DNA from 4 places in the Streptomyces sp. NPDC059917 genome. Region 1 is predicted to be linked to each of the others. Evidence: riboswitches for the same ligand, from Rfam matches in the RefSeq annotation. Region 1 holds a riboswitch; each other region holds the start of a gene.
What was found. Region 1 has a riboswitch for cobalamin ahead of ACFWAR_RS05260 (CoA-acylating methylmalonate-semialdehyde dehydrogenase). Riboswitches for the same ligand answer to the same signal wherever they lie in the genome.
Positions count from the first base shown of each region.

Region 2: linked by a shared signal. The riboswitch ahead of ACFWAR_RS22260 (ABC transporter substrate-binding protein) and the one ahead of ACFWAR_RS05260 (CoA-acylating methylmalonate-semialdehyde dehydrogenase) in region 1 are both predicted to bind cobalamin.
Region 3: linked by a shared signal. The riboswitch ahead of ACFWAR_RS13950 (cobalamin biosynthesis protein) and the one ahead of ACFWAR_RS05260 (CoA-acylating methylmalonate-semialdehyde dehydrogenase) in region 1 are both predicted to bind cobalamin.
Region 4: linked by a shared signal. The riboswitch ahead of ACFWAR_RS32275 (ribonucleoside triphosphate reductase) and the one ahead of ACFWAR_RS05260 (CoA-acylating methylmalonate-semialdehyde dehydrogenase) in region 1 are both predicted to bind cobalamin.

Region 1 covers NZ_JBHWLC010000006.1:4,499-9,410, reverse strand. Annotated here, with positions in the region: gene ACFWAR_RS05270 (enoyl-CoA hydratase/isomerase family protein) at 1-575, opposite strand, end outside; gene ACFWAR_RS05265 (acyl-CoA dehydrogenase family protein) at 572-1,717, opposite strand; gene ACFWAR_RS05260 (CoA-acylating methylmalonate-semialdehyde dehydrogenase) at 1,722-3,221, opposite strand; cobalamin riboswitch at 3,431-3,617, opposite strand; gene ACFWAR_RS05255 (short-chain fatty acyl-CoA regulator family protein) at 3,683-4,912, opposite strand, start outside.
Region 2 covers NZ_JBHWLC010000038.1:45,605-50,516, forward strand. Annotated here, with positions in the region: gene ACFWAR_RS22245 (hypothetical protein) at 1-369, opposite strand, end outside; tRNA gene ACFWAR_RS22250 (tRNA-Trp) at 543-615, shown strand; gene ACFWAR_RS22255 (peptidoglycan-binding protein) at 723-1,535, opposite strand; cobalamin riboswitch at 1,784-1,919, shown strand; gene ACFWAR_RS22260 (ABC transporter substrate-binding protein) at 1,966-2,979, shown strand; gene ACFWAR_RS22265 (FecCD family ABC transporter permease) at 2,943-4,004, shown strand; gene ACFWAR_RS22270 (ABC transporter ATP-binding protein) at 4,001-4,789, shown strand; gene ACFWAR_RS22275 (VOC family protein) at 4,854-4,912, opposite strand, start outside.
Region 3 covers NZ_JBHWLC010000019.1:42,544-47,455, reverse strand. Annotated here, with positions in the region: partial or broken gene ACFWAR_RS13955 (cobyric acid synthase) at 1-1,065, opposite strand, end outside; gene ACFWAR_RS13950 (cobalamin biosynthesis protein) at 1,062-2,054, opposite strand; cobalamin riboswitch at 2,089-2,236, opposite strand; gene ACFWAR_RS13945 (hypothetical protein) at 2,340-2,561, opposite strand; gene ACFWAR_RS13940 (anion permease) at 2,582-3,862, opposite strand; gene ACFWAR_RS13935 (alpha/beta hydrolase) at 4,240-4,912, shown strand, end outside.
Region 4 covers NZ_JBHWLC010000079.1:11,424-16,335, forward strand. Annotated here, with positions in the region: gene ACFWAR_RS32270 (anaerobic ribonucleoside-triphosphate reductase activating protein) at 1-349, opposite strand, end outside; gene ACFWAR_RS32275 (ribonucleoside triphosphate reductase) at 346-2,181, opposite strand; cobalamin riboswitch at 2,210-2,383, opposite strand; gene ACFWAR_RS32280 (glycoside hydrolase family 71 protein) at 2,456-4,138, opposite strand; gene ACFWAR_RS32285 (hypothetical protein) at 4,425-4,901, shown strand.

The DNA of each region.
Region 1 (4,912 bases):
GGGACGAAGTGGTCGGCGAGCCCGCACAGCAGCGCGTCGGCCGCGTCGACCGGCGTGCCGGTGAGGGCGAGGTGGGTGCCCAGCTCGCCGGGCGCCAGCGTCAGGAGGTAGGTGCCGCCGACGTCGGGGACGAAGCCGATGCCGGTCTCGGGCATGGCCACGCGGGAGCGTTCGGTGACGATGCGGACGCTGCCGTGGGCGGAGATCCCGACGCCGCCGCCCATCACGATGCCGTCCATCAGGGCGACGTACGGCTTGGGGTAGCGGGCGATCCGGGCGTTGAGCCGGTACTCGTCGCGCCAGAAGTCCGCCGAGGCGGTGGAGCCGCTGCGGGCGTCCTCGTGGATGGAGCGGATGTCGCCGCCCGCGCACAGGCCGCGCTCGCCGGCGCCGCGCAGCACGACGGCCGCGACGGCCGGATCGTGCTCCCACGCGGTCAGCGCCGCGTCGATGCGCAGGGCCATGGCGTGGGTGAGCGCGTTCAGGGCCCGGGGACGGTTCAAGGTCACGTACCCGGCCCGCCCCTCGGTGTGCAGGAGGACGTGATCGGCGCCTTCGGCGGCGGTGGGGCTCATCGCAGGGCCTCCGTGAGTCCGCGGGCGACGATGATGCGCATGACCTCGTTCGTTCCTTCCAGGATCTGGTGCACCCGCAGGTCGCGGAGGATCTTCTCGATCCCGTACTCGCTGAGGTAGCCGTACCCGCCGTGCAGTTGCAGGGCCCGGTCCACGACGGAGTAGCCGGTGTCGGTGGCGAACCGCTTGGCCATCGCGCACAGTTGGGGGGCCAACGGATCACCCTGGTCCAGCGAGGCGGCCGCCTGGCGGACCAGCGCGCGCGCCGCGGCCAGCTCGGTGGCCATGTCGGCGAGCCGGAACTGCAGCGCCTGCGCGTCCAACAGCCGGGCCCCGAAGGCCTCCCGGTCGGCCAGGTACGCCAGGCTGCGGTCCAGTGCGCTCTGCGCACCGCCCAACGAGCAGGCGGCGATGCCCAGACGGCCGCCGTTCAGGCCGTTCATGGCGATGCGGAAACCGTCGCCCTCGGCGCCGAGCCGTCGGTCGGCGGGCACGCGGACGGCGTCGAGGACCACCTGCCGGGTGGGCTGGGCGTTCCAGCCCATCTTGCGCTCGTTGGGGCCGAAGGAGACGCCGGGGTCGTCGCGTTCGACCACGAAGGCGGAGATCCCGCCCGGACCCTCACCGCCGGTGCGCGCCATGACGACGTACACCTCGGCGGCGCCCGCACCCGAGATGAACTGCTTGACCCCGCTCAGGACGTAGTCGTCGCCCACCCGTTCGGCCCGGGTGCGCAGCGCGGCGGCGTCCGACCCGGCGCCCGGTTCGGTCAGGCAGTAGCTGCCGAGCGAGCGGGCCGAGCACAGGGCGGGGAGCCACCGGTCGCGCTGGACGCGGTCGCCGTAGCGGTCGATCATCCAGGCGACCATGTTGTGGATGGACAGGTATCCGGCGATGGAGGGGCACCCGGTGGCGAGGGCCTCGAAGACGAGGACGCCGTCGGCGCGGCTCAGGCCCGAACCGCCGTGCTCCTCGCGGACGTAGACGCCGCCGAGTCCGAGGTCGGCCGCCTTGCGGAGCACGTCCACCGGGAAGTGCTTGTCCTGGTCCCAGCCGACGGCGTACGGACCGAGCTGCTCCTGCGCGAAGTCGAGCGTGACCTCGGCGAGGGCGAGCTGATCGGGGGTCAGTGTGGTGGTCACCGGCTCAGCCCATCGTCGGGATGGTGAAGCTCGCGCCCTCCTTGGCCCCGGAGGGCCAGCGCGAGGTGACGGTCTTGGTACGGGTGTAGAAGCGGATCGAGTCGGGGCCGTGCTGGCCCAGGTCGCCGAAGCCGGACCGCTTCCAGCCGCCGAAGGTGTGGTAGGCGACGGGGACCGGGATGGGCACGTTGACGCCGACCATGCCGGCGCCGACGCGGCGGGTGAAGTCGCGGGCGGTGTCCCCGTCGCGGGTGAAGATCGCGACGCCGTTGCCGTACGGGTGCTCGGTGGGCAGCCGCAGTGCCTCCTCGTAGTCCGCCGCACGGGCGACGCACAGCACCGGGCCGAAGATCTCCTCGCGGTAGATCCGCATCCGCGGGGTGACGCGGTCGAAGAGGGAGGCCCCGGCGAAGAAGCCGTTCTCGTGCCCGGGCAGGGTGAACCCGCGCCCGTCGACGACGAGTTCGGCGCCCTCGTTGACCCCGATGTCGACGTAGCGCCGGACCCGGTCCAGCGCGTCCCGGCTGACCAGCGGGCCGAAGTCGGCGTCGGCGTCGTCGGAGCGGCCGATCCGCAGGGTGGCGATGCGCTCCCCCAGGCGGGCGACCAGCGCGTCGGCGGTCTCCTCGCCGACGGGGACGGCGACGGCGATCGCCATGCAGCGCTCACCGGCCGAGCCGTAGCCCGCCCCGATGAGGGCGTCGACGGCCTGGTCGAGATCGGCGTCCGGCATCACGATCATGTGGTTCTTGGCGCCGCCGAAGCACTGGGCGCGCTTGCCGTGGGCGGCGGCGGTGGCGTAGATGTGCGCGGCGATCGGCGTGGAGCCGACGAAGCCCAGCGCCTGCACCCGGGGGTCCGTCAGCAGCGTGTCGACCGCCTCCTTGCCGCCGTTGACCACGTTGAACACGCCGGGCGGCAGCCCCGCTTCGAGGAACAGCTCGGCGAGGCGCAGGGGTACGGAGGGGTCCCGCTCCGAGGGCTTGAGGACGAAGGCGTTGCCGCAGGCGAGCGCGGGGGCGGCCTTCCACAGCGGGATCATCGCGGGGAAGTTGAAGGGGGTGATGCCCGCGACGACGCCGAGCGGTGAGCGCAGGGAGTGCACGTCGATGCCGCTCCCGGCGTTGTCGGTGAACTCGCCCTTGAGGAGGTGGGGGATGCCCGCGGCGAACTCGACCACCTCCAGGCCGCGTTGGATGTCGCCGTGGGCGTCGGCGACGGTCTTGCCGTGTTCGGCCGACAGCAGTCGGGCCAGTGACTCCCTTTCGCCCGCGATCAGTTGCAGGAAGCGCAGCAGTACACGGGCGCGGCGCTGCGGGTTCCACTCGCCCCACTCGCGCTGCGCCGCCTCGGCGTCGGCGATGGCGGCCTCGGTGTCGGCGCGTCCGGCGAGCGGGACCCGGGCCTGGACGGCGCCGGTGTTGGGGTCGTGGACGTCGGCGAAGAGGCCGGACGTGCCGGTGGTGTGCTTTCCGCCGATGAAATGGGTGAGTTCGCGGACCATGGGAGCCTGCTCTCGTCAGGTGAGGATCCGGGGACGGCACGGCGCACCGGCGACCGGACCCGGTTCGGGTCCGTCGCGTGGGGTGCCGTGGGACAGGGCTGCCGGGGGCGGCCCGAGAGCTAGAGCGCGGGGGTCGCCGCTCGCTCCGCCGGATCACCAGGGTCGTGGGTACGGACCGGTGCCATGCGTGTCTGCTCCATCCTCGTGGACAACACGGAACGTTCCGCGGCCGGTAACCTGACTCCCGGATCACCGCGTGCCGTCCGCCTCGCCGACGTGACAGCGTCAGTGGCGTGTGGAGGGCAGCACACTCCCCGGTCACAGTGGCGGGACCGTGCCGGATTCACACCGGCTTCCCTGCACCGCGGACCTTGTGCCACGAACATATAGTTGGACGTCCTAGTAAGTCCACCCCCGCCGCCCCCGCCACGCCCACCGGCCCGGGCGGGCGACCGGCCCGCTCAATCGCCCTCGGTGACGACCGGGTAGGGCACGAAGGTGCTGCTGTTCTCGTCCACCGCGAGCGTTCGCCCGAGCGGGGGAGCGGCGCGCTGGGGGCATTCGAGGCGTTCGCAGAGGCGGCAGCCCATGCCGATCGGCGTGGCGGCCGAGGCGTTGGCGAGGTCGAGCCCGTCGGAGTAGACCAGGCGGGAGGCGTGCCGGATCTCGCACCCGAGGCCGATCGCGAAGGTCTTGCCGGGCTCGCCCCAACCGCCGCGGTGCCGGGTGACGGCCCGGGCGGTCCACAGGTGGCGCGCGCCGTCGGGCATGGCGGCGATCTGGACGTGGATGCGGCCGGGGGCGGCGAAGGCCTCGTAGACGTTCCACAGCGGGCAGGTGCCGCCCGCCCGGGAGAAGTGGAAGCCGGTGGCGGACTGCCGCTTGGACATGTTCCCGGCCCGGTCGACGCGGACGAAGGAGAACGGGACGCCCCGCAGGCGCGGCCGCTGGAGGGTGCTGAGGCGGTGGCAGACCGTCTCGTAACCCAGGCCGAAGCGCACGGTGAGCTTCTCGATGTCGTAGCGCTCCTCCTCGGCCGCCGCGTGGAAGGCCGGGTACGGGAGCACCAGCGCCGCGGCGAAGTAGTTCGCGATGCCGATGCGGGCCAGCGACCAAGCGGCCGAGCCCGCCTCGAAGTCCTCCGAGGCGAGGGCGGACAGACCCGCCCCGTGTTCGAGGAGCGCGAGCTGGGTGGCCATGCGGAACGCCTGCTGCCCGGGGAGCAGGCGCGGCGACAGGTGCAGGGTCCGCCGCGCGGGGTCGTAGCGGTGCAGCCGGTCGGCGTCCGGGGCCAGGCGTACGCCGTGCCGCTCGGCCAGCCGGTCCGCGAGGGCGGGCAGTACGCCGCCGGGGCGGATGCCGATCGCCTTCGCCAGGGCCTCGGCCGCGAGATCGGTGTCGTGGAGGTAGTTCTGGCGGCGGTAGAAGAACTCGCGGATCTCCTCGTGCGGCGGCCGGGGTCCGCCGACGGTCCCCCCGGCCCTGCCGTCCGCGGCGTCCGCGAGCCGCTCCGTCAGGGCCACGTTGCGCCGCCCCAGGTCGAGCAGGACCCCGGCGAGGGCCGGCAACCGCTGGACCAGCTCGGCCAGTTCGGAGGCCGAGACCCGGGCGGCCGTGATGTCGTCGGCCAGGGCCTCGCGCAGGTCCGCGAGGGTGCGCGCGCCGTCCCGCTCCGCGAAGAAGCCCGGATC
Region 2 (4,912 bases), on a different contig from region 1:
GGCCCTGGCCACACCGGAGTACCGCTTGCCGCTCAGGTCCAGGAGGTACGAGCCGTCGCGCGGGGCGTCGGTGTAGCGGGCCGTCCCGGTGTTGACCAGGCGGAACTCCACGGAGACGAGCCGCCGCGCCGGATCCGGCGCGGGATCCGCGGTGCGCGGGGTCGCCGGATCGGTCACGGTGACGAGGGTGACGTCGAGCAGCTCGCCGGGCCGATTGCCGCGCAGCGAGATCGTCTCCCCGGTGGGCCCCGCGGGGAGCCGTCCCCGCGCCTGCGCGGTGCCGGGTCCGAGGAGGGTCGGCGCGGCGAGGGCGAGCGCGAGGGCGAGGGTGAGGGCGGGCGCGGCGGAGGAGGGTCGCAGACGGCGCATGGCTGAACCTCCTCGGGCGTGGGGCCACCTCCCACCATCCCCCTCGGTGCCCGGCCCCGCCACCTGCGACGCTTCCCGTCGCGGCCGGGGGGCGCCCGCTGGTCCCGTCCGGTGACCACATGCTGGAAACGATTGGATCATCCGCGTGCCCCGTGCGAAGCTAAGGCCGTCGAAGGGGCGTAGCTCAGTTGGTAGAGCGTTGGTCTCCAAAACCAAATGTCGTAGGTTCGAGTCCTGCCGCCCCTGCAAGAACCCTTCGAAGCCCAGGTCGAACGCGCCGCGTTCACCCTGGGCTTCGGGCGTTCGGGTGGGTGCGCGGGGGCGCCCGGATCAGGTGTTGGGGACCTGTCGGATCAGGTGTTGGGGACCTGGAGGAGATCCCAGGTGGTGCGGCCGGGGGGCCAGGTGGCGGCGGTCCCGGTGAAGCCGCACGTGCGCTGCCACGCCTCGTAGCTCCTCTTGTCACCGGCGCCGATGACGTCCTTGTCGCGGCTCGACTCGTACCGGTCGCAGCCGACGGCGACCAGGCGGTCGTGCATGGCCGCCACGATCGGCGAGCGGCGGCCCGTGGTGAACCAGCCCGCGCCCGGGAACGGCTCGAACGTGGGCGCGGTGACGGGTGGCGCCCACCGCCAGGAGGTGATGGCGGTCCCGCCGCGGGGGTCGTGGGGGTCGGCGGTCGGCGGGCACTCGCCGTCCGGATAGCGGGGGGCGAAGTAGCCGGTGAGGTAGTTGCTGCGGCGGGGGTTGGAGTGCGACCAGACGCCGTTGCCCTGCCCGTGGTCCGCGGCCCCGGCCCGGATGGAGTTGCCGCCCTTGGTGTACACCGTGTCCGCGTCGAAGCCGGTGACCATCTCGGTGTGCGCGCCGTTGCCGAAGTTCACCCACGCTCCGGCGCTCGGGTACTCGGACCACTGGCCGCGGCGCTGCGCCCAGTCGGTGAACGCCGAGACGTTGTCGACCTTGGGCACGATCGCGTCGAGACCGACGTCGTGGTAGGTGCACCAGTCGAAGATGACGCACCACGCGACTCCGTCCTCGCCGAACTCGCGTCCCCACCGCGTGTAGTTGTCCCAGCCGACCGTGCTGTTCCAGCCCTCGTAGACCTGTTCGGGCACGGACATCAGGTGGTCGGTGAGCTGCCGCCACTGGGGTGAGGTGGTCATGGGGGTCCTCCAGGTGTGACAGGTGTGACGGGTGTGGCGTGGTGCAGGGGGCGGATTGCAGAGGAGGTGCAGAGGGGTGTGCAGAGGGGTGTGCGGAGGGGTGCGGTCGGGGTCGCGGGAGGCGACGATTTCCCAAGTGGTCCCCAGGAATGTGACGGCCAATGCGCCCCTGAGCTGCTGTATCGATTCAGCTCGGTCGGCGCCCCCCGGGGCGCCGCGGCCGGTGCGCCGACGTCGGGGCGCGGGTGGTCTGGCAGAATTGTCCGGGTTACCCCCGGGCGGCGCGTACCAGGAAACCGGTGTGAAACCGGTACGGTCCCGCCACTGTGACCGGGCCCTCGCGGGTCCGGGAGTCAGACACTGACGTGCCGCCTCTTCCTTTCGACTTCCTTTCGACCAGGGGACGAGGATCCCCCGGAGAGGCCCTGCCATGTCGCGTTTCCGTGCCGCCCTGCGCGCGCTCGCCCCGCTCGCCCCCCTGACGCTCCTGATACCGCTCGTCGCCTGCGGCGCCGCCGAGGAGGGAGCGACGGGCGACGGCGCGGCGCGGCCGACGTCCGGCGCCGCGGGCGCGGGGTTCCCGTACACCGTGACCAACTGCGGTGTGACCACGACGTACCGGGAACCGCCCCGGCGCGCCGTCGCCATGAACCAGCACGCCACCGAGGTGCTGCTCGCCCTCGGCCTCGGCGACCGGATGGCCGGCACCGCCTACCTCGACGACGCCGTCCTGCCCGCCTACCGGCCCGCCTACGACAAGATCAAGGTGTTGGCGAAGGAGTACCCGTCGAAGGAACTGCTCCTCGGCGCCAACCCCGACTTCGTCTACGGCGGTTACTCCAGCGCCTTCGACAAGTCCCAGGGGCGCGACCGCGAGACGCTGGGGAAGAGCGGTATCAACACCCGTCTCAGCGTGGAGTACTGCACCCAGGGCCCGGTCCGCTTCGAGCAGCTCAAGACCGAGATCACCGAGGTGGCCCGCACCTTCGGGGTGCCCGACCGGGGCGCGCGCCTGATCGAGGACGAGCAGCGCCGCATCGACGCCGTCGCGGCACGCGTGAAGGACAAGCCGCGCCCGAACGTCTTCGTCTACGACTCCGGGGAGACGGCGGCCTTCACCTCGGGCGGCAACGGCATCGGCAACGAGATCGTCTCCCTGGCGGGCGGGACGAACGCCTTCGCCGACCTGAAGGACACCTTCGGGGACGTGTCCTGGGAGAAGGTCATCGAGCGCAAGCCGGACACCGTGCTGATCTACGACTACGGCGGGACCGGCGTCGAAGCCAAGAAGCAGCGCCTGTTGAACGACCCGGCCCTCGCCCAGGTTCCCGCGATCAGGGACCGGCGGTTCGTCGTCCTGCCGCTGTCCTCGGCCGTCCTCGGGGTGCGCGTCGCCGACGCCGTCGAATCCCTCGCCGGTCAACTGCACCCCGACGCCCCGTGAGGGCGGACCGCCGCCGCACCCCGCTCGTCCTCGTCCTCCTCGCCCTGGCGCTCGCCGCCGGTGCGGTGGCGGGACTGGCCCTGGGGCCGGTGCGGATCCCCGCCGGCCAGGTGCTGGAGATCGTCGCGGACGGACCGCGCCCCGGTGCCTTCGCCTCCATCGTGTGGGACGTCCGGATGCCGCGCGTGCTGCTGGCGGCCGTGGTCGGCGCCGGACTGGCCGTGACGGGCGCCGTGCTGCAGGCCCTCGTGCGCAACCAGCTCGCCGACCCGTTCCTGCTCGGCGCGTCCTCCGGAGCCTCCGCGGGCGCCGTGGCCGTCATCGTGCTCGGCCTCGGCGCGGGCGTCGCGACCAGCGTCACCCTGCCCCTGGCCGCCTTCGTCGGCTCGCTCGGCGCGTTGGTCACCGTGTACGCCCTGGCCCGGCGCGGCGGGACCATGACCACCGGGCGGCTGATCCTCGCCGGGGTCGCCGTCCAGTACATCCTGTCCGCGCTCACCAGCCTGGTGCTGGTCCTCTCGGCGCGGGCCGAGGAGGTCCGCTCCATCCTCTTCTGGACGCTCGGGGGCCTCGGCGGGGCGCGGTGGGACGAACTGGCCCTGCCCGCGGCCGTCCTGGCCGTGGGGACCGGGCTGCTGCTCGGCCTCGCCCGGCCGCTGGACCTGCTGCTCGCCGGTGAGGAGGACGCGCGGACCCTCGGACTCGACACCGGTCGCTTCCGGGCCGCCGTCTTCGTGCTGACCTCCCTGGTCATCGGGGTGCTGGTGGCGTTCAGCGGTGCGATCGGTTTCGTCGGGCTGATGGTTCCCCATGCCGCCCGGATGGTCGTCGGCGCCGGGCACCGGGCGCTCCTGCCGGTGGCCGCGCTGGGCGGGGCGGTCTTCCTGATGCTGACCGACCTGGTCGCCCGTACCGCGGCGGCGCCCGAGGAGATTCCGGTCGGCGTCGTCACCGCCCTGGTCGGCGGGCCGTTCTTCCTGTGGATGCTGCGGCGCTCCAGCCGCAGCGAGGGGGTGACCGGATGACCGCGTCGCCCCCCTCGCGAGCGCTGGAACTGCGCGCCGAGGCCGTGCGTTACGAGGTGGACGGCAAGCCGCTGCTGCACGGCGTCGACCTCACCGCGCACCCCGGCGAGACGATCGGCGCGGTCGGTCCGAACGGCAGTGGCAAGACCACCTTGCTGCGCTGCGTGTACGGCACCCTGCGGCCCACCGGCGGGCGGGTCGTGCTCGACGGTGTGGACGCGGCCTCGCTGGGCGTCAAGGAACGGGCCCGCCGGGTCGCGGTCGTGCCGCAGGACGCGAGCGGCACCTTCGGGCTGACCGTGCGCGAGGTGGTGGCCATGGGGCGCAGTCCGCACAAACGGTTCTGGGAGCAGGACGGACCGGCCGACGCCCTGCGCGTCGCCGGCGCACTGGAGACGGTGGGCGCCGGGGAGCTGGCCGCCCGCCGCTTCGACGAACTGTCCGGCGGCGAGCGCCAGCGCGCGCTCGTGGCCCGGGCCCTCGTCCAGGAACCGGGCCTGCTCGCGCTCGACGAGCCGACCAACCACCTCGACATCCGCTACCAGCTGGACGTCCTCGGCCTGGTCCGGGACCTGCCCGCCACGGCCCTGCTGGTCCTGCACGACCTCAACCTCGCCGCGTCCTTCTGCGACCGGCTCTACGTCCTGGACGCCGGACGGGCGGTGGCCTCCGGGCCACCGGGAGAGGTCCTGACGGAGGAACTCCTGGCCGAGGTGTACGGCGTGCGCACACGGATCACCGCCCACCCCACCACGGGCGCGCCGAACATCGTCTACCTGCCCTGAGCGGACGGCGAGGGGGCGGCGCCCGGTACGCGCGGCGCCGCCCCCCCCTTGAACCGCCCCCCGACTACGGGGTGGTCGTGTCTTCGGCGCCGCTCCCGTAGGGGCGGGTGATGATCTCCATCC
Region 3 (4,912 bases), on a different contig from region 1:
GGATTCGCCCAGCGCCTGGAAGCCGCCGCAGATGCCCAGCACCGGGCGCCCCTCGGCGGCCCGCCGGGCCAGCGCGTTGGCGAGCCCGCGCTCGCGCAGCCAGGCCAGCGCCTTCACGGTGCCGCGGGTGCCCGGTACGACGACCAGGTCGGCGTCGGCCAGTTCCTCGGCCCGGTCCACGAAGCGCACCACGACGCCCGGTTCGGCGGCCAGCGCGTCGACGTCCGTGAAGTTCGACATCAGGGGCACCGCGCAGACGGCGACCCGCAGCACGTCCTCGCCGACCGGCGGGGCGACCACGGATTCCCGTACGGCGCCGCGCAGGGAGACGCGCAGGCCGTCCTCCTCGTCGATGCCGAGGCCGTGCTGGAAGGGGAGCACGCCGTACGTCGCCCGCCCGGTCAGGCCCCGCAGCATCTCCATGCCCGGCTCCAGCAGGGAGACGTCGCCGCGGAACTTGTTGACGAGGTAGCCCGCGATCAGCGACTGGTCCTCGGGGGACAGCAGCGCCGTCGTGCCGAAGAACGAGGCGAAGACCCCGCCGCGGTCGATGTCGCCGACCACGACCACCGGGAAGCGCGCGGCCCGCGCGATCCCCATGTTCACGATGTCCGTGCGCCGCAGGTTGATCTCGGCCGGACTGCCCGCCCCCTCGCAGATCACGGCGTCATACGTGCCCCGCAGCTGCTCCAGGCAGTCCGTGACGATGCCGAGCAACTGCTCCTGACGGCCCCCGTGGTAGCCGCGCGCGCTCATCTCGCCCACCGGCTTGCCCAGCAGCACCACCTGGCTGCTGCTGTCGCTGCCGGGCTTGAGCAGCACCGGGTTCATCAGCGCGGTCGGCTCGACCCGGGCCGCCTGGGCCTGCATCGCCTGGGCGCGGCCGATCTCGGCGCCCTCCAGGGTGACGAAGGAGTTCAGCGACATGTTCTGGGCCTTGAAGGGGGCCACCTTCACGCCCTGGCGGGCCAGCCAGCGGCAGATGCCCGCCGTGACCACGCTCTTGCCCGCGTCGGAGGTGGTCCCGGCGACCAGGAGCCCCCCGCCGCGCCGTGCGCCGCTCATCCGCGTCCCTTCGCCTTCGTCGTACGGGTCGGACCGCTGCGGCCCGACGTGCAATGTGCCACCAACAGCCGCAAGGACACGCAGGCCCCGAGGGAGATCCAGGTCACCCGGCGCGAGAGCCGTACGGCCCGCTCGATGTCCGCGACCTCGACCGGGCGGCCCGCCGCCCCGTTCAGCACCGCCCGGTGCTCCACGCGCCCGGCGTACGCCAGGGTCCCGCCGAGGCGGACCCCGAGCGCCCCGGCGAAGGAGGCCTCCACCGGTCCGGCGTTCGGGCTGGGGTGCGCCGAGGCGTCCGCGCGCCAGGCCCGTACGGCGCCCCGCCGGTCCGGTCCGGCCAGCACGGCGGCCAGCGCGGTCAGCCGCGCGCCCGGCCAGCCCGCGACGTCGTCGAGCCGGGCCGAGGCCCAGCCGTAGCGCAGGTAGCGGGGGGACTTGTGGCCGACCATCGCGTCGAGGGTGTTCACGGCGCGGAAGCCCAGCAGCCCGGGCACTCCCGCCAGGGCGCCCCAGACCAGGGCGCCGACGACGGCGTCGGAGGTGTTCTCGGCGACCGACTCCACGACGGCGCGGGCGATCTGCTGCTCGTCCAGGGCCTGCGGGTCGCGCCCGCACAGGTGCGGCAGCCGCTCGCGGGCCACCTCGGTGTCCCCGGCGGCGAGCGCGCCCCCGATGGCGCGGGCCTCGCGGCCCAGCGAGGTGCCGCCGACCACCGCCCAGGTCGCGGCGGCGGTCAGGGCGATGCGGGCGGCGGCAGTCCGGGAGCGCACGGCGCGGGCGCCGAGCGCGCCGACGGCGGCCGCGCCCCCGGCGCACACCAGGGCGTGGACCGCGCCCCGGGCGCGGCTCTTGCCCCACAGGGCTCGTTCGACGGTGGCGGCGGCCCGCCCGAAGGCGGCGACGGGATGCCCGCGGCGCGGATCACCGAGGATCCGGTCGCCGATCAGGCCGGCCGTCGCGCCGTACGCGAAAACGCGATCGGCACGCATGTGGCAGGTAGGTCCTCACTCAGGGTCCGCGCCCTGGTTCGACGTGTCCGGTGGCGAGAGTTCCTGGCTTCCGGGAGCCTTCGGCTCCTCGGTGACAGTGGCGGGACCGCGCCGGATTCGCACCGGACTTCCTCTTCATGCCGCCGTATTGGCTCGGGCAGTCCACCACGCACCGCGAACGCCCGTCAACTTGCCGTTGACCTGCGAAAGCTCCCCCCGGCCGCGGGCCGGAGGGAGCTTTCGGACGTGCTGGTGCGGGAGGGGCGCCCGGGGGTGTCCGGGGTGTCAGCTGACGATCAGGTAGATCGCGTAGCCGACGGCCACCGCGCACAGTGCGAAGCAGGCGTACGCGCCGGTGCGCGCCAGGTGGGCGGTGTCGCCCTGGCCGGTGGCGGTCTCGTGCTTCGACAGGCCCACGATGCCCAGGGTGAAGAGGGTCACGAGGGCGACGGTCGCGGAGAGGCTGACGCCGAACACGGAGCCGAGTGCTGCCCAGTCGATCTTCATACTGCCGATTCCTCTGTGGGTCAGACCGCGGCGGCGGGCGCCGCCGGTGCCGGGGGAGCGGCCGGGGCCGGGGTCGGGATGGTCGCCTTGAAGGCCTCGTCCGTGACCGCGGCGGTGGTGCCCGCGACCGGGGGGACGGCCACGGCGGCGATCGCGGTGGTGACCACGCCCGGCGCCTCGACCGTGCTGTCGGCGGTGCCCGCGGCCTCGTTCACGTTGGTGTGGTCGACGACCTGGCGGCGCGAGATCAGCCAGATGGCGACGCAGGAGCCGACGAGGAAGAGGGCGACGGCGGCGACGCCGACGTCACCGGTGCGCATGACCAGCTCGGCGCCCGCGGCCACCAGGGCGGCGGCCGGAAGGGTCAGGCCCCAGGCGATGAACATCCGGCTGGCGGTGGACCAGCGGACCACGCCGCCCTTGCGACCGAGACCCGCGCCCATGACCGCGCCGGAGCAGGCGTGGGTGGTGGAGAGGGAGAAGCCGAGGCTGGAGGAGGCCAGGATGACGCTCGCGGCCGAGGTCTGGGCCGCGAAGCCCTGCTGCGGCTGGAGGTCGGTCAGGCCGCTGCCCATGGTGCGGATGATGCGCCAGCCGCCCAGGTAGGTGCCCATCGCGATCGCCATGCCGGCGGAGACGATGACCCAGACCGGCGGGTTGGAGCCGGGCGCGAGCGCCCCGCCCGCGACCAGCGCGAGGGTGATGATGCCCATGGTCTTCTGCGCGTCGTTGGTGCCGTGCGCGAGGGAGACGAGACCGGCCGAGGCGATCTGACCGGCCTTGTAGCCCTTGGCGGAGGTCTTCTTGTCGACGTTGCCGCCCAGCTTGTAGGTCAGCTTGGAGGCCAGCATCGCGGCCACACCGGCGACGATCGGCGCGGCGACCGCGGGGAGCAGCACCTTCGTGACGAGCGTGCCGCCGTTGACGGCGCCGAGGCCGGCGGAGGCGACGGCCGCGCCGACCAGGCCGCCCATCAGGGCGTGCGAGGAGCTGGAGGGGAGGCCGACCAGCCAGGTGACGAGGTTCCAGAGGATCGCGCCGACGAGCGCGGCGAAGATCACTTCCGGCTGGATGCCTTCTTCGTTGACCAGGCCCTTGGAGATCGTCTTGGCGACCTCCACGGACATGAAGGCGCCGACGAGGTTCAGCACGGCGGACATGGCCACCGCCGTCTTGGGCTTGAGCGCGCCGGTCGAGATGGTGGTAGCCATCGCGTTGGCCGTGTCGTGAAAACCGTTCGTGAAGTCGAACACGAGAGCGGTGATGATCACGATCCCGAGGAGAAGCGTTATGTGCTCCATTTACCCAGGCTTCTGTTTGACGTCAGTGGCTAGCCGACCGTAGGCAACCTGGGTGAACGGAAGATGAACTGGAACGGGCGGAGCGGTGTACCGGCCGGGGGTCGGTTTGGGGGCCTCGTCCCGGTTGATAGGTCGATACATCGATTTACGCACGTCAGGCCCGGGTTGGCCATCGGCCATATGGGGGCCTTCCGGCCCGCCCGGCCGCTCGTCCGGGCGGGCGGACGAGACCCAGATCACGCCCGGAACGGACCCGGAGCGGACGCGGAACGGACCCGGAGCGGAGCGCGATCCGGGTCCCGCGGAACGAGCCGCTCCGCCGGCCGGAACCAACCGCTCCACTGGCCGGGGCGGGCGTGCCGGTCGACACTGGAGCGGTGCGCTCCGCAACGACGACGGCAGCGGCCGTCACCGCCTCCCTCACCGCCGCCGCAGGCCTGGCCGCGGCGGCCACGGTCGCCGCGGTCGCGGTCGGCCGGCACGCGGCCGACGCGGCCCTGCGCATCGAGCCCGGCCGGCCGCTGCCCGGCGGCCCCCGGCTCAGCGTCCACTCCACCGATGCGGACCGGGTCGCGCTGACCCTCTCGCTCGCCTCCCTGCGGCCCGGTACCTACGCGCTGTCCGCGCCCGGGGTGCACGCGGTCGTCGGGGCCGTCCTGCCCGACGCCCCGCACGACCCGGACACCGTCGTGCGCCGACTGGTGGGGGTCACCCACGGCACGCTGGCCCCCGGCACCCGGGTCCGCCTGACGCCCCAGATCCACGTGGGCAACCCGCGCACCGCGCTCGGCCTCGACCACGCCGACGTGGACGTGCCGGGGGAGCTGGGCGCCCTGCCCGCGTGGTTCGTGCCCGCCGCCCGCGACACCTGGGTGATCACCGTCCACGGACTCGGCGGCACCCGGGAACACCCCATGGTGGTCATGCCCTTCCTGCACCACCACCGCCTCCCGGTCCTCGACCTCGCCTACCGCGGCGACCTCGGCGCCCCCCTCCCGCCGGACGGCCTCGGCCACCTCGGCGCCTCGGAGTGGCGCGACCTGGACGCGG
Region 4 (4,912 bases), on a different contig from region 1:
CCAGCAGGCCCTCCTCCAGCAGCCGGGCGAAGCGGCGCGGGAAGGCCCCGCCGGTGTGCAGGCCCACCTGGTGGCCCAGCGCGCGGGCCTCGCGGATCGCCTCGGCCAGGTCGCGCTGGAGCAGGGGTTCGCCTCCGGAGAAGACCACGCCGTCGAGCAGGCCGGTGCGCCGCGCGAGGTGGCGCAGCACCTCGTCCCAGCCGATGGCGGCGGGGGCGAGCGGGGAGAGCAGGTCGGGGTTGTGGCAGTAGCCGCACCGCCAGGGGCAGCCCTGGCAGAAGACGGTGCTGGTCAGCTTGCCCGGCCAGTCGCAGGTGGACAGCCGCGACCAGCCGCCGATCCGGATCACGCCCCGGCTCCCGCTCCTGCGCCCGTGCCCGCGCCGGTGTCGGATCCCGGCGCTCCGCCGACGTGCCGGAAGTGGACGCGCTCGGCGTGCTCGCCCTTCTTGCCGATGTTGAAGGAGGACACCGGCCGGTGGTAGCCCATGACCCGCGTCCACACCTCGCAATCGGCTCCGCAGTGCGGGCAGTTGGGCTGCTCCCCCGCGAGGTAGCCGTGTTCGGCGCAGATCGAGAAGGTCGGGGTGACCGTGAGGTAGGGCAGCCGGAAGCGCTCCAGGGAGCGGCGCACCAGGGACCGGCAGGCCTCGGCGGTGGGGATCCGCTCCGTCATGTAGAGGTGCAGGACCGTGCCGCCGGTGTACTTGGCCTGGAGTTCGTCCTGCCGCTCCAGCGCCTCGAAGGGGTCGTCGGTCCACCCGACGGGCAGCTGCGAGGAGTTGGTGTAGTAGGGGTTGGCGTCCGTGCCCGCCTGGAGGATCTCGGGGTACCGCCGCCGGTCCTCCTTGGCGAAGCGGTACGTCGTCCCTTCGGCCGGGGTGGCCTCCAGGTTGTAGAGGTTCCCGGTGCGCTCCTGGAACTCCACCATGCGGGCGCGGACGCGGTCCAGCAGGCGGACGGCCAGCGCGTGCCCGGCCTCGGTGGTGATGTCGTCCGCGTCCCCGGAGAAGTTGCGGATCATCTCGTTGATCCCGTTGACCCCGATGGTCGAGAAGTGGTTGCGCAGGGTGCCCAAGTAGCGCTTGGTGTAGGGGAACAGTCCGCCGTCGATCAGGTCCTGGACGGTGATCCGCTTCAGCTCCAGGCTGTCCTTGGCCAGCTCGCACAGCCGGTCCACGGCGGCCATCAGGGCGTCCTCGTCGCCCGCGTGCAGGTGGCCGAGGCGGGCGCAGTTGAGCGTGACCACGCCGAGGGAGCCGGTCTGTTCGGCGCTGCCGAAGAGGCCGTTGCCGCGCTTGAGCAGCTCGGTGAGGTCGAGCTGGAGGCGGCAGCACATCGAGCGGATCATGTGCGGGGACAGCTCGGAGTTGATGAAGTTCTGGAAGTAGGGGAGCCCGTACTTGGCGGTCATCGCGAAGAGCCGCTCGGCGTTCTCGCTCTCCCAGGGGAAGTCCCGGGTGATGTTGTAGGTGGGGATCGGGAAGGTGAAGACCCGGCCGGTGGCGTCGCCCTCCGTCATGACCTCGATGTAGGCCCGGTTGATCAGGTCCATCTCGTGCTGGAGCTCGCCGTAGGTGAAGTCCGCTTCGACCCCGCCGATCACGGGGACCTGATCGCGCAGGTCCTCGGGGCAGGTCCAGTCGAAGGTGAGGTTGGTGAAGGGGGTCTGGGTGCCCCAGCGCGAGGGCACGTTCAGATTGTGCACCAGCTCCTGGACACACTGCCTGACCTGGGCGTACGTCATCGCGTCGAGGCGGACGTAGGGGGCGAGGTAGGTGTCGAAGGAGGAGAAGGCCTGGGCGCCCGCCCATTCGTTCTGGAGGGTGCCGAGGAAGTTGACGATCTGGCCGACGGCCGAGGACAGGTGCCGGGGCGGGCCGGAGTCGATCTGGCCGGGGACCCCGTTGAACCCCTCGGTCAGCAGGGTGCGCAGGGACCAGCCCGCGCAGTAGCCGGAGAGCATGTCCAGGTCGTGGATGTGGAAGTCGCCCTCGCGGTGGGCGGCGGCGATCTCGGCCGGGTAGACGCGCTCCAGCCAGTAGTTCGCCGTCACCTTGCCCGCCGCGTTCAGGATCAGGCCGCCGAGCGAGTAGCCCTGGTTGGCGTTGGCGTTGACCCTCCAGTCCCGGCGCTCCAGGTATTCGGTCACGGTCTCCACGGCGTCTACGGCAGCGGTCACGGCAGCCCTCCCACGAGGCTCGGCACGGAAGTGTGGTTCGTTGGCCGGCAGGTGTCGGACTCGCGCGGCGCCCCGTCCCCGTCGGGGGAAGGGCGTGCGCTCACCGTTGCGGGGCAGTCCCGGATTCGCATCGGGTTCCCTGTTGCCTCGGTCGGGGCGGACATGAGCGTGGCCCCGCCGAACCGGCAGGGCCAACACTACATATGGATATGACCGCCCAGCGCGACCACAAGATATTGGGTGACCTTCGTCCCGGGAGAGGGTCCCAAAGTCCCTACGGTGACGTGCGGCCGCTGGTCGCCCCGTAGTACTGGAGGTCCTGGACCGCGACCGTGCGGTCCACCGGGTACGACAGCTCGACCGAGGTCGAGGTGACCCCGTCGCGGACCGCCCGGGCCGAGCTGGTGCCGGAGCGCAGCTCCAGCAGGTGCGACCGGACTCCGGCGGGGGCCTCGTAGGCGTCCGCGTCCCCGCCGGTCGCGGTACGGACGGTGGCCGGGGCGGTCAGGAAGCTGAGCACCTCCACCGCGTCCCGAGGCGCGGCGCTGCCCTTGCGCAGGGACATCACCAGGGACTGGGTCCCGGTCGGGTCGGCCGCGGCGAACTGGGTGCGCGAGGTCAGGTAGAGCGTGTCCCGGACGATCCGCGGCCAGGAGCCCGTCTTGAACCGGGTCAGGTAGTAGGAGGAGATGTCCAGGTAGGTGTGGCCGTTGTGCAGGGAGGGGGCGAACTGGCTGCCCTCCGAGTAGTCGTTCCAGGTGGTCAGCTGCACCCAGTCGGCGCCGTCGTCGATGGCGTGCGTCCAGGTGGAGCGCAGGGTGGCGGTGTTCCCGGCCTCGTCGTAGATCCCCTGGTTGGGGCGGGCGTCCTGGACGGAGACCGGCTGCATCCAGATCTTGCCCGCCTCGTGCGCGCGCCGGACGTCGTCGGCCGCGCCGTCCTGGCCGACGTAGCTGCGGCTGCCCCACTCGGAGAACCCGTAGCTGATGGGCGCGAACCGCGCGCCGTGCGCGGCGAAGTCGAGGAAGAGCGGGACGAACGCGGTGCGGATGCCGTGCTTCGACCTCAGCAGGTCGATCACCCGGCTCCACCAGGCGACGTCCTTCTCCTCGGCCTTGAAGGGGGAGACGACCAGCCGACCGTCGCCCAGGCGGTGCGCGGCGGGCGCCGCGGCGAGGGCGGCGAGCGCGGTCGCGAGCACGGCCGGGTCGTCGGTCTTGAGGGAGGTCATGTCCGGCATCAGCATGATCTTGAAGGCGGGGTCGACCGAACGGGCCGCCTCCATGAGGAGGTTGGCGCGGTCCCAGTTGGGGCCGGAGAGGGAGAGCAGGTCGAGGGTGAAGCCGTCGATCCCGGCGGCGCGGGCCGTGCGCACCTCCTGGCGGAGGTTGGCCAGCTCCCAGTCGCCCTGTTGGGGCGGCACGGGCAACGGCCGGTCGCGCAGCAGCCCGCCGTAGCGCTCGTGCTTGCCGTTCTCCCCCGCCGGGGCGAGGTAGTTGCGGGTGTAGTAGTCGCCGTCCGCGCTCGCGTTGTCGAGGGAGAGCGGGTAGGGGGTGAAGTAGTGGGCGAAGACCAGCTTCTTGCCGGCGCGCAGCGCGGTGGCGTCCGGCAGGTCGAAGGGCAGGGCCCCGGCGGGCCGTCCGCCGCCGTCCGCCGCGCCCCCGGCGCCCGCGCCCTTGGACGCGTCGGGGTCCGGGCTCGCGTCGGGGGCCGCGCTCCCCGGAGCACCGGGAGAGCCGCCGCGGTCCCCGGGTCCGACGGACCAGGGCGCGCCGATGTCGGGGGCCGAGCGGCCGCGGCGGTCACCCGCGGAGAAGGGGTCCCAGGCGAGGCCCGTCGCCGCGAACACCCCGACGAGGAGGAAGCCCGCGACGAGCGCGGCCAGCAGCATCCGGCCGCCGCGCGGGCCCGGTCGGCGCCGGTGCGATAAGGGTCGGCCCGGTCGCTGCGCACTCATCCTGGTCCCCTTTCCGGAACGTGCCCGTGTCCGGGGCTGCACAGCAGTAGAGCCGATTCCCGACATCCGGACAACCGTTCCCCCTCCGGTCGGGCCGGGCACGTACGTCACGGGGACCACGCCGACTACGCAGAGCGTCTCGACGGCCGGGGGACGGTCAACACCCGGTACGGAATGCGAAATTCCCCTGGCCTTACGGCACAACTGGCGCATAATCGACCGCACGCGGCTCGAATCAACCCTGGCGCCGCGCTGGGCCACGCATGCAATGGGGGGCATCGTGCCGATGGGGGATCCGAACGGGAGACAGGAACGGCAACCGGGGTGCACGGGGACGCTGCCGGCGACCTCCGCCGAGTTGTCCCGGCTGCTCACCGCCGTCCGGCGGGGGCGGGTGCTGACGGTGACGGGAGGATTCGGCGCTCCGCGGAGCCTGCTGGTGCGGGAGATGGCCCGGCGCCTGACCTCCAACTTCTGCGACGGGGTGGCCGTCGTCACCCTCGAATACGCCTCCGGGGTCCGCGAGTTGGTCGGTGCGCTGGGCACCGTACCGGGGATCCCCTACCTGCCGCGCGGGTCGGCCAACGCCGCCTCGTGGCTCGCGGAGCGGGACATGCTGCTCGTCCTGGACGGCTCCGACCGGCTCACCCCCGAGGCCCTGAACTGGCTCCGGGCCCTGCTCGCCCGCGCGCCGGGGCTGCGGATCCTGGCCGCCGGGCGCTATCCGCTCGCGCTGGAACAGGAGCGGGTCCACCGCCTCTGACGCGGTTTCCG